One region of the Lysinibacillus sp. FSL M8-0355 genome, then DNA from elsewhere that is predicted to be linked to it. Evidence: a T-box and tRNA genes for the amino acid it is inferred to sense, from the RefSeq annotation. Region 1 holds a T-box; the other holds one or more tRNA genes.

Region 1 (5,724 bases):
TCTTCTTGATTTGTCTCACTTGAAGAGGACGCCTGAATCAGTTCAATATATGGCTCTACCCCTAACACTGGTAAATCATCTTCATTCGTGTACGTTTTCTTAAGTTTTGTCATTGAATCACCTTTTAATTAGATTATCTAACTATTAACCATTCTAACTATAAAATTAATCTAATGCAAGCACTTTTATTTCCACAAATTTCTTCAAAATAAAGCCACTATTTTTTAGCGCAGACGTATTTCATTATAACGAACAATAATTATTCCCCTCTCATATGATGACAATCTTATGTACTTTAAAATAGTAATTACACCGTTTCAAAATAACATAATCACTACCTTAATAATAAAAACAAAATATCAGTTATTTACTATTCAACTACTCATAAAAATAGAACCATTTTCTAAAAAATATATTTTACTTTCATAGTAAAATATTTTTCAAACTACATTAAATTCAATATTCTTATACAAAACTACTTTCTAAACACCCTTTCAACACCTTAACTTTTTTGTGAAATAATAACATGAATAAAATGAACAATTTTAATAAAAATACGAGTTGAACTTTTACAAAAAATAGAATACGATGAATTCCGAAAGGTGGTTCACCATCATTCAAGCAATAATAATTTTTTAAAAGGGGTTGGAAATATGTCAGACGTTCTAAAGCAATTTGTTATGCCGAAAACAAACTTATTTGGACCTGGAGCAATTCAAGAAGTTGGTAAACGCTTAAACGATTTAGAAGTGAAAAAGACATTAATCGTAACAGATGAGGGATTACACAAATTAGGTCTCTCAGAACAAATTGCAAACATCATTACAGCTGCTGGAATCGATGTAGCAATTTTCCCTAAAGCAGAACCAAATCCAACAGATCAGAATATTGAAGATGGTGTAGCAGTATATCATGCTGAAAACTGCGATTCCATTGTTTCTCTTGGAGGAGGCAGCGCACACGATGCAGCAAAAGGTATCGGACTTATTGCTTCGAATGGTGGACGCATTCATGACTATGAAGGCGTTGACAAATCACAAAATCCATTGGTGCCATTAATTGCGATCAATACAACTGCTGGGACAGCAAGTGAAATGACTCGATTCACAATTATTACAGATACAGCACGTAAAGTGAAAATGGCCATTGTTGACAAACATGTAACACCGTTATTATCCATTAATGACCCCGAGCTTATGATTGGCTTACCACCGGCTCTAACTGCGGCTACTGGCGTAGATGCATTAACACATGCGATTGAATCCTTTGTTTCTACTAATGCTACGCCAATTACAGATGCATGTGCTGAAAAGGTACTTCAACTCGTTCCTGAATTTTTACCGCGTGCTTATGCGAACGGTGCTGATTTAGAAGCGCGGGAGCAAATGGTGTATGCTCAATTTTTAGCAGGAATGGCCTTTAATAATGCATCGCTTGGCTACGTGCATGCGATTGCTCATCAATTAGGTGGCTACTATAATTTACCACATGGCGTGTGCAATGCTATTTTATTGCCACATGTTTGCCGCTACAATGTAACAGCACGTACAGAACGCTTTGCTCGTATCGCTGAATTATTAGGAGAGAATGTGGAAGGATTAAGTAAACGTGATGCCGCTGAAAAGGCTATTACAGCTATTGAAAAGCTATCACAAGATTTAAATATTCCTAGCGGCTTCCGTGCATTGGGTGCAAAAGATGAGGATATCGAAATCTTAGCAAAAAATGCAATGTTGGATGTTTGTGCTGAGACTAACCCTCGTAAAGCAACACTAGAGGATATTAAACAAATCATTACTAATGCAATGGGGCCTCTTGCGAAAAAAGAGGAGTCACTCGAAGCGGTTGTCCTTTCTTAATCGAGGAATTCATATAAGCCTACCATGACAATAGATGGAGAAAACGCTTGTTTTCTCCACTTTTTTATAGGTTCAGTATACATACATTGTCTATACTAGAAACTCTCGCTATACTTTTCTTAAAAAGAATAGGAGAAAAACGATATGCGTTTAATTTCAATTTGTCCTAGCAATACAGAATTAGTCGCTTATTTAGGGCTGACAGACCAGCTCGTTGGTGTCGATGATTTTTCTGATTGGCCAGCTACGGTTAAAGATTTACCACAGCTTGGACCAGATTTATCCATTAATATGGATGCATTAGAGGCATTACAGCCTGATCTTGTCCTAGCTTCCTTAAGTGTGCCTGGGATGGAAAGAAATATTGAAGCATTGAAAGAAAGAAAGATTCCCCACATCATTTTTAATGCAAACTCACTAGAGGAGATTGCTCAGGACCTTCTGACACTTGGAAGAGCTTGTCATGTGGAAAAACATGCACAGGCCATCGCCGAACAATACATGGATTCTATCGAAAAGATGCGTTCCATTGCACAGACTATCCAAAAGAAACCTACTCTTTATTGGGAATGGTGGCCCAATCCTATTTTTACACCAGGAAAAATAAACTGGCTTACGGAAATTAGTGCTATTGCAGGTGGGGTTAATTTATTTCAAGATGTAGATCTTGCCAGTGTTCAAACGGATTGGGCAGATGTCGTTGAGCGAAAGCCCGACTACATTATGATGGCTTGGGTAGGTGTAGCATTTGAGCGTATACAGCCTGCTAATTTATTAAAACGTCCACATGCTAAAGAGCTACATGCCGTTCAAATGAAACAGCTTCACGTAATGGAAGAATGGCTGTATTGCCGCCCCTCTCCACGGCTGATCGAAGGTGCCATAAAGCTTGCGAACCTATTGCATCCTAAAGAATATAAACAGATAAAACCTCCAAGTTTCTTATAAATGAAAAAAAGCAATATCCCCCTGAACAAGAGGATGTTGCTTTTTCATTTATAGAAATTAAACGAACTTCACCATATGATATTTTTTCTTCCCACGACGCACAATGCTGAATGCATCCTCTAAACGGTCCTTGGCATCGAATACATATTCTAAGTCCGTCACCTTCTCACCATTTACACTAATCGCACCATTCGATACGTCCTCACGGGCTTGACGTTTTGAGGATGAGATCCCCGCTTCCACAAGAAGGTCTACAATATTTTTGTCCTCTTTAGCCATTTCAATAGAAGGAACATCTTTAAATGCATCCTTCATTTCTTCAGCTGAAAGTGCTTTTAAATCCCCTGAGAATAAAGCTGCTGTAATACGAATGGCTTGCTCTAATGCCTCTTGACCATGAATTAAACGAGTCATTTCTTCTGCAAGTGCTTTTTGAGCCTTACGTAAATGTGGTTCTTCTTCTACAGAGACTGCTAATGCTTCAATTTCTTCACGAGAAAGGAACGTAAAGATTTTTAAGTATTTGATCACATCTGCATCAGCAGCATTGATCCAGAATTGGTAGAACTCATATGGAGATGTTTTCTTACTATCTAACCATACAGCACCACCTGCTGTTTTACCGAATTTTGTGCCGTCTGCTTTCGTTACTAAAGGAATCGTAATCCCGAATGCTTTCGTTTCTTCCTCATGTGTTTTACGAATAACTTCTAAGCCTGTTGTAATATTACCCCATTGGTCAGAGCCACCTACTTGTATACGACAATTGTAGTGATTGTATAAATGATTGTAATCAATACCTTGGATTAACGTGTATGCAAACTCTGTAAAAGAGATTCCTGTGTCTAGACGAGAAGCAATCGTATCCTTTGCTAACATGTAGTTTACGTTAATTAATTTACCGTAATCACGTAAAAATTCAATTGTATTGATATTGCCAATCCAGTCGCGGTTGTTCACAAGCTGTGCACCGTTGCCATCTTCTGCAAAATCAAAAATACGTTCTAATTGGCTACGGATTCCTTGGACATTTTTATCGATTTGCTCTACTGTTTGTAATTGGCGCTCTTCTGAACGACCAGATGGGTCACCTATCATCCCTGTTGCACCACCAACAAGTAAAATTGGACGGTGACCAGCTTTTTGGAATCGACGAAGTGTTAACAATGGAACAATATGTCCTATATGCATGGAGTCTGCTGTTGGATCTACTCCACAGTACAAGGATACTGATTGCTCATCTAATAATTTTGCCATGCCTTCTGCATCTGTTTGTTGGTATAGCAAACCACGCCATTCTAAATCTTGTAATAATTCGTTTGTCATATTAATTCCTCCTAAAAATGGTTGAAATGCGTTACGTGTATGGGCTTATTTAAATAAAAAAGTCCCTACACGCAAATAATTGCATGCAGGGACGTTAAGTTACAAACTAACGCGGTACCACCCGGCTTGAAGATGTCATCCATCTTCCACTTCATTCAACCGCCTTTATCGCAGGCGCGCACGTCTAAGCTCCAAGCACGTAATTCGTCTCTACACTATGACCAGTTTTCACCAACCACTGGCTCTCTAAACAGGGAATATAGATACTACTGTAAACTCTTCATCACTAGAAAACTATAAACATAATTCTATACGAATCTATTTCAAAGTCAATAACTATGTTCGAGCTAAAACATTATGTGCTATAATAGACAAGATTTTAGGAGGTCGATACATTGAAAGATTGGATTGAAAAAATCAATGCAAAGATCGATGAATTACTTGAACAAAAATGGATGAAGAAATTACGTATTTCAGGTAGTGTTACCTGGAACTTATTTTTACTATTTTTAGTCTTTGCATTGGTGGGCACTGTATTTGTCGGATCAGTTGGAGCTGGGTATTTCGCTTCTCTCGTAAAAGAAGAGCCATTACGCTCAAAAGAAGAGTTGCGCAATCAAATTTTCAGTTATGAAGAAACCAGTGAAATTTATTTTGCCAACGATATTTATATTGGGAAGTTACGGACAGATTTGGATCGCCGTGAAACATCACTTAGCAATGTAGCACCAGATGTTGTGAATGCTGTTCTAGCAACAGAAGATGAATATTTCCGCGATCATAACGGCATAGTACCAAAGGCGGTTGTTCGTGGTTTATTACAAGATGTCACTAACTCTGCTACGCAAACAGGTGGATCTACCCTTACTCAACAGCTTATTAAAAACCAAGTACTAACAAACGAAGTATCCTATGAACGTAAAGCTAAGGAAATCTTACTGGCAATGCGTTTAGAACATTTTATGACGAAGGAAGAAATATTAGAGGCTTACTTAAATATTATTCCGTACGGTCGTAACTCTTCAGGTCGAAATATTGCTGGTGTTGAAACAGCCGCTGAAGGGATTTTTGGTGTGAAAGCTAAAGAATTATCTCTTCCACAAGCTGCTTACATAGCTGGTATTCCACAGGCACCATTTGCCTACACACCTTTTACGAATACAGGTGAACTGAAAAGTGAAGAAGCTTTAAAGCCGGGTATTGATCGTATGAAAACGGTACTATATCGTATGAAAGAAGCTGGTTATATTGACGACGCGCAATACAAAGAAGCTTTAGATTATGATATAGCGGCAGATTTCCGCGGACCAGAAATGCGTGCGGAGGATCGTTACCCATGGCTAACATATGAGCTTGAAGCTCGTGCAAAAGAAATTATTGCAGAGAAACTAGCAAAAGAAGATGGGGTTGACCCAGAACGATTAAAAGCAGAAAAAAAACTAAAGGATAAATACACAATTTTAGCAGATCGTGATGTTCGTTCAAAGGGCTATCGTATTTACTCAACCATTAATAAAGATATGTATGATTCCATGCAAAAGGCCGCGAAGGACTTCCAGTATTACGGTCATACGTATACTGGTAAAGGAAA
Region 2 (5,724 bases), 1.0 Mb from region 1:
TTTTTAATCGTATACCATAACCATTCAAATACTTCGTCAATTTCCTCAATTTTGCCTGAAACTACCGCTGAAGATGCCATATATTGCCCGTTAATTACTGTGACATTGCCATCAACTTCACCTTCAACAACCAAATCACCATTTTTAACAACAATATCGCCCTTCACTACTTCTCCTTCAGGTACAATCACCGTTTGACCATCAACAACTAAGTTTGGTTGTTTGGTCACTGAAAAATGCTGGTCATCCATAAAGCTACCCATCAATGTAGCACTCATGAATAAGCAAAATACTGCTGCTGCCACAAAGAACGGATGCCGGCGTATCCATTTTTGTATACCTACTCGACTTTTTGGTTTTGGTAAACGAGCCATCACTGCTGCTTCAAAATCCGGAGGCGCTGTAATATGGGAAGCACTCTTCACAAAGGCGATTGTTTCACTCAATTCTTGCATCAACTGTTTACAATCATTACATGTATGCAAGTGTTGTTTCAACTCTTGCTCATGCTCACGACTAATGTCACCGTCTAAATAATCATGCATATAGTCTATAATATGCTCTGGACAAGTATTCATGACGCTCCCCCTCCTACAGATTGTTTAATTGCTTACGTAATGCCTCACGTCCGCGGTGAATCCTCGTTTTCACCGTTCCAAGCGGCATATCTAAAATCTCGCTAATCTCTTGTAACGATAACTCTTCTATATATTTCAATACTATAACCGAACGGTATTTATCCGGCAATCGTCCAATTTCATATTGAATGCGATCTTGCAGCTCCATTTGCTCTAACTGCTCCTCTGGTAGCTGGTCGTCTGCTGCGATTTGCGAATACATATCAAGCCCTTCTGTACCAGCTACTTCTGCATCTAAATAATAATCCGGTTTCTTTTTGCGAATACGGTCAATGCAGAGGTTTGTCGCTATGCGATAAAGCCACGTCGAAAACTTTCTTTTCTGATCAAAAGTATGCAAATTCATATAAGCACGCACAAAAGCTTCTTGAGCAATGTCTTCAGACTCTTGTTTGTTGCCTAACATTCGATAGCATACTTGGTACAGTTTGTGCTGATAGAGACTCACAATATCGGCAAATGCGTTTTGATCGCCTTTAAGCACTTGTTTTATTCTCTTGTTTACTAACGCATCCATTGTGTTGACTTCTCCACCTTTACAACTGTCTTATACTATACGACCCATCGATAAGAAAAGTTTCGTTTTAATTCAATTATAACAAAAGATTTTTATGCAATGTGGCAACAGGCAATTTTTTGTCAAATTTTCTTTAAACCAGTGTCTCTCCGAATAAAGATCCCATTAATGCAACAGCCACATTTGCTGTTGTATTCTTTTCATCTAAAATCGGGTTTACTTCTACAAACTCTGCTGATGTTAGCATCCCTGATTCTTGTAACATTTCCATTGCTAAATGACTTTCTCGATACGTAATTCCTCCAGGAACGGGTGTACCAACTCCTGGCGTGTAAAGCGGATCTAAGCCATCTAAATCAAGTGATAGATGTAATCCATCAACATTACGTTCTTTCAAGTAAGCAAGTGCATCTTCCATGACACGCGTCATACCAAGTCGATCAATCTCGTGCATTGTATATACTTTAATCCCCTGTTGACGAATTAACTCACGCTCACCAGGATCTACTGAACGAGCTCCGATAATAATAACGTTCTCTGGTTTAATTTTCGGTGCATAATTACGAATTTGCACTAAGCGCTCATGACCTAGTCCAATACTAACTGCTAATGGCATCCCATGGATGTTGCCAGATGGTGTTGTTTCAGGTGTATTTAAATCTGCATGAGCATCATACCAAATAACGCCAAGATTTTTATAATGCTCACCTAATCCAGCTAGTGTGCCAATAGCAATACTATGGTCTCCACCAAATACAAGTGGGAACTTATTTTGTTCTACTACTTCATGCACGCTATTAGCTAAAGCCGTGCTAACATCTACAACTTCCTCTAAATTCAGTAATTTCTCATCGACAGGTGCGTCTGCAAGTTTTTGACTGACACGAATATCCCCTTGGTCTTGTACTTCATGTCCAATAGCCTCCAAACGTTCCACAACGCCTGCATAGCGAATCGCGCTTGGCCCCATATCTACGCCACGACGTGTTTGTCCATAGTCTGTTGGTACTCCAATAATAGAAATATTAAGTTTATTCATGTTTTTATACCCCCTAAAAGTTATAATATTATTGTAAAGCCTAGATACCACTTGGCTCAACTAGACAAAAAAGTGCATATTTATTCAATTTTTGATAACATAAAAAAATCTCCTACTGTTTTCAGTAAGAGATTAGTTATCTATAGTTATTATAACACTTTTGAATATACTTTATTCTAAAAAAGTGAGCCATGAAGGACTCGAACCTTCGACCCTCTGATTAAAAGTCAGATGCTCTACCAACTGAGCTAATGGCTCATCAAAGAAAAATGGCTGGGGTACTAGGATTCGAACCTAGGCATGACGGAATCAAAATCCGTTGCCTTACCGCTTGGCTATACCCCAATCATTTATAAAACTGGTGGAGGGGGACGGATTCGAACCGCCGAACCCTAAGGAGCGGATTTACAGTCCGCCGCGTTTAGCCACTTCGCTACCCCTCCGAAATAACACAATAATGGTGGAGGATGACGGGCTCGAACCGCCGACCCTCTGCTTGTAAGGCAGATGCTCTCCCAGCTGAGCTAATCCTCCATAGAAACAGGTGTTATATCACAGTTTATTTTTCTTTATAAAGCCTATGTTTTAAATGGTGACCCCTACGGGATTCGAACCCGTGTTACCGCCGTGAAAGGGCGGTGTCTTAACCACTTGACCAAGGGGCCAGTATCACGTCTCAAACAAGACAATACTTATAATAACATCATTTCTTAATAGTTGCAATACTTTTTTATAACTTTTTTTATGTATAACAGCTTCTTAAAAATGGGCAAAAAAATGGCTCCGAAGGCAGGACTCGAACCTGCGACAACCTGATTAACAGTCAGGTGCTACTACCAACTGAGCTACTTCGGAACGATACTATTCACTTCGGTTTTAGACAACCTCTTAAGTACATTTATTATTATAGCAAGCATTATAAATTATGCAACATATTTTATGAAAATTTTTATATTTTTTGTCGAAGTAGGTTTAAAAATTAATCCAAAAGCATAATAGTTCTCTATTAAATCTAATATTTCTATTTTGCGTGCTAAATATTCTTGCCGTATATTATTGCAATTGTTAAAATAAAAATAGTTTTAAGAATTTTCTATCAAATTTCCTGAGGGAGGAATATTCGGATGGTAACAAATGATTTAATTGCACCTGAATTTTATAATATCACAGAGGAATTAGAAAAGTTTTCACAAGATAGTGATCGCCAAGCAATACGCTGGTTAAATACGCAACAAGAGAGACGAACAGTTTCCTATGTAGAGCTTGTCCAAAAAATGAATCAATACGCAAATGCTTTTACAGAGACAGGACTTCGAAAGGGAGATCGCGTTCTAGTTATTATTCCTCGCCTACCAGAAGCCTATTTTGTTTTTCTTGGCTGTTTAAAGGCTGGCATCGTGCCTATTTCATGTTCAGAAATGCTACGTGCAAGTGACTTAGAATATCGCATGGAGCACTCTTCTGCTAGTGCAGTTATTGCCTATGAAGCATTTACAGGTGAGGTTGACCAAATTTCTTCTACTGTAGACACATTAAAGAACAAATTAGTTATTGGTACTGCAAAAGGCGATTGGGCTTCTTTAGATGTACTGGCAAGCACACAGCCAACTACATTTACAGCAGTAGCTACTAAACGTGATGACATGGCGTTCCTTTCCTATACATCTGGGACAACTGGGAAACCTAAAGGTGTAGTACATTCACATGGCTGGGGATATGCGCATATTCGAACAGCTGCTTCAAAATGGCTCTGCGTACGTGAAGGCGACTTAGTATGGGCTACAGCAGCTCCTGGCTGGCAAAAATGGATTTGGAGCCCTTTCTTATCTACAATCATGCTCGGTGCTACTGCATTTGTTTATCATGGTGGATTCGATGCAAAAACGTACCTTCAGCTCATACAAGATGAAAAAATAAATGTCCTTTGCTGCACACCAACTGAATATCGTATTATGGCGAAAATTGATAATTTGCAAGACTATAATCTTTCATCCCTCCGTAGTGCAGTCTCTGCTGGTGAACCGTTAAATCGCCCAGTCATTGAAACATTTATGAATCGTTTCAGGCTAAAAGTACGTGATGGCTATGGACAGACAGAGAATACATTATTAATTGGTACACTCGAAAACACTGAATTACGCCCTGGATCCATGGGTGTTCCAACTCCAGGTAATATTGTACGTATTATCGACAATGAAGGAAATGAAGCACCTGTAGGAGAGGTTGGCGATATTGCCATCCACAAATCCTCACCAGCTCTATTTAAGGAGTATTACAAAGAGCCAGAACGAACGCAAGCTGCATTTCGCGGTGATTGGTATATTACTGGCGATCAAGCTAAATGTGATGAAGATGGTTATTTCTGGTTTGAAGGTCGTGGAGATGACATTATTATATCTTCTGGTTATACGATCGGTCCATTCGAAGTTGAAGATGCATTAAACAAACATGAAGCTGTACAAGAATGTGCAGTTGTTGCTGCACCAGATGAAATTAGAGGCCATATTGTGAAGGCTTTTGTTATCTTACGAGAGAGCTTCAAAGAGCGAGATGAAGCCGAGTTAACAAAGGAGTTACAAGAGCATGTAAAGGCGTTAACAGCACCGTATAAATACCCTCGTAGTATTGTTTTTATTGATGAGTTACCAAAAACAACATCCGGAAAAATTCGCCGCATTGAACTACGAGCTGCCACTGTTCAAACACATTAAATATCAAAAAAGAAGGCATTCCACTTAAGGCATGCCTTCTTTTTTATATTTTTATAAATCATCTCAATTTATTAGTTAGCTTAAGTAAAAAAAGCCACTACTGAGTGTATCAGCAGCGACTTTTTGCGCCTAGCGACGTCCTACTCTCACAGGGGGAAGCCCCCAACTACCATCGGCGCTAAAGAGCTTAACTTCCGTGTTCGGTATGGGAACGGGTGTGACCTCTTTGCCATCATCACTAGACTATGGTCGACCTTCAATACACGGCGTATTACTGCGTCAGCTGCTCTCGTTCAATCAGTCACGTACAGAAGTACGCTCCTTCAATCACTCGTTTGCTTCCTTGTTCTACTTGTGTCTTGAAGCTCTTTTTTTATTGAAAGTTTTGTTCTTTCAAAACTGGATAAACGGTTCATTGAATGGTTCAAACGTTTTGGTTAAGTCCTCGATCGATTAGTATTCGTCAGCTCCATGTGTCACCACACTTCCACCTCGAACCTATCTACCTCATCGTCTTTGAGGGATCTTACTTACTTGCGTAATGGGAAATCTCATCTTGAGGGGGGCTTCATGCTTAGATGCTTTCAGCACTTATCCCGTCCACACATAGCTACCCAGCGATGCCTTTGGCAAGACAACTGGTACACCAGCGGTGTGTCCATCCCGGTCCTCTCGTACTAAGGACAGCTCCTCTCAAATTTCCTACGCCCACGACGGATAGGGACCGAACTGTCTCACGACGTTCTGAACCCAGCTCGCGTACCGCTTTAATGGGCGAACAGCCCAACCCTTGGGACCGACTACAGCCCCAGGATGCGA

What was found. A T-box is a leader RNA that pairs with one kind of tRNA and senses whether it is charged. The one in region 1 lies ahead of tyrS (tyrosine--tRNA ligase), so its partner is inferred to be a tRNA-Tyr.
Region 2: it encodes a tRNA-Tyr, which carries the amino acid that the T-box ahead of tyrS (tyrosine--tRNA ligase) is inferred to sense. The anticodon was not compared.

Annotation. Positions count from the first base shown of each region.
Region 1 is NZ_JBBPAI010000001.1:3,590,544-3,596,267, forward strand. Features, by position in the region: gene MKY46_RS17470 (MarR family winged helix-turn-helix transcriptional regulator) at 1-113, opposite strand, end outside; gene MKY46_RS17475 (iron-containing alcohol dehydrogenase) at 654-1,859, shown strand; gene MKY46_RS17480 (cobalamin-binding protein) at 2,004-2,807, shown strand; gene tyrS (tyrosine--tRNA ligase) at 2,865-4,133, opposite strand; T-box leader at 4,218-4,426, opposite strand; gene MKY46_RS17490 (transglycosylase domain-containing protein) at 4,529-5,724, shown strand, end outside.
Region 2 is NZ_JBBPAI010000001.1:4,587,280-4,593,003, forward strand. Features, by position in the region: gene MKY46_RS22440 (anti-sigma factor family protein) at 1-578, opposite strand, end outside; gene sigW (RNA polymerase sigma factor SigW) at 592-1,155, opposite strand; gene rocF (arginase) at 1,289-2,194, opposite strand; tRNA gene MKY46_RS22455 (tRNA-Lys) at 2,380-2,452, opposite strand; tRNA gene MKY46_RS22460 (tRNA-Gln) at 2,465-2,539, opposite strand; tRNA gene MKY46_RS22465 (tRNA-Tyr) at 2,554-2,637, opposite strand; tRNA gene MKY46_RS22470 (tRNA-Val) at 2,653-2,728, opposite strand; tRNA gene MKY46_RS22475 (tRNA-Glu) at 2,785-2,859, opposite strand; tRNA gene MKY46_RS22480 (tRNA-Asn) at 2,973-3,049, opposite strand; gene mbcS (acyl-CoA synthetase MbcS) at 3,319-4,905, shown strand; rRNA gene rrf (5S ribosomal RNA) at 5,033-5,148, opposite strand; rRNA gene MKY46_RS22495 (23S ribosomal RNA) at 5,339-5,724, opposite strand, start outside.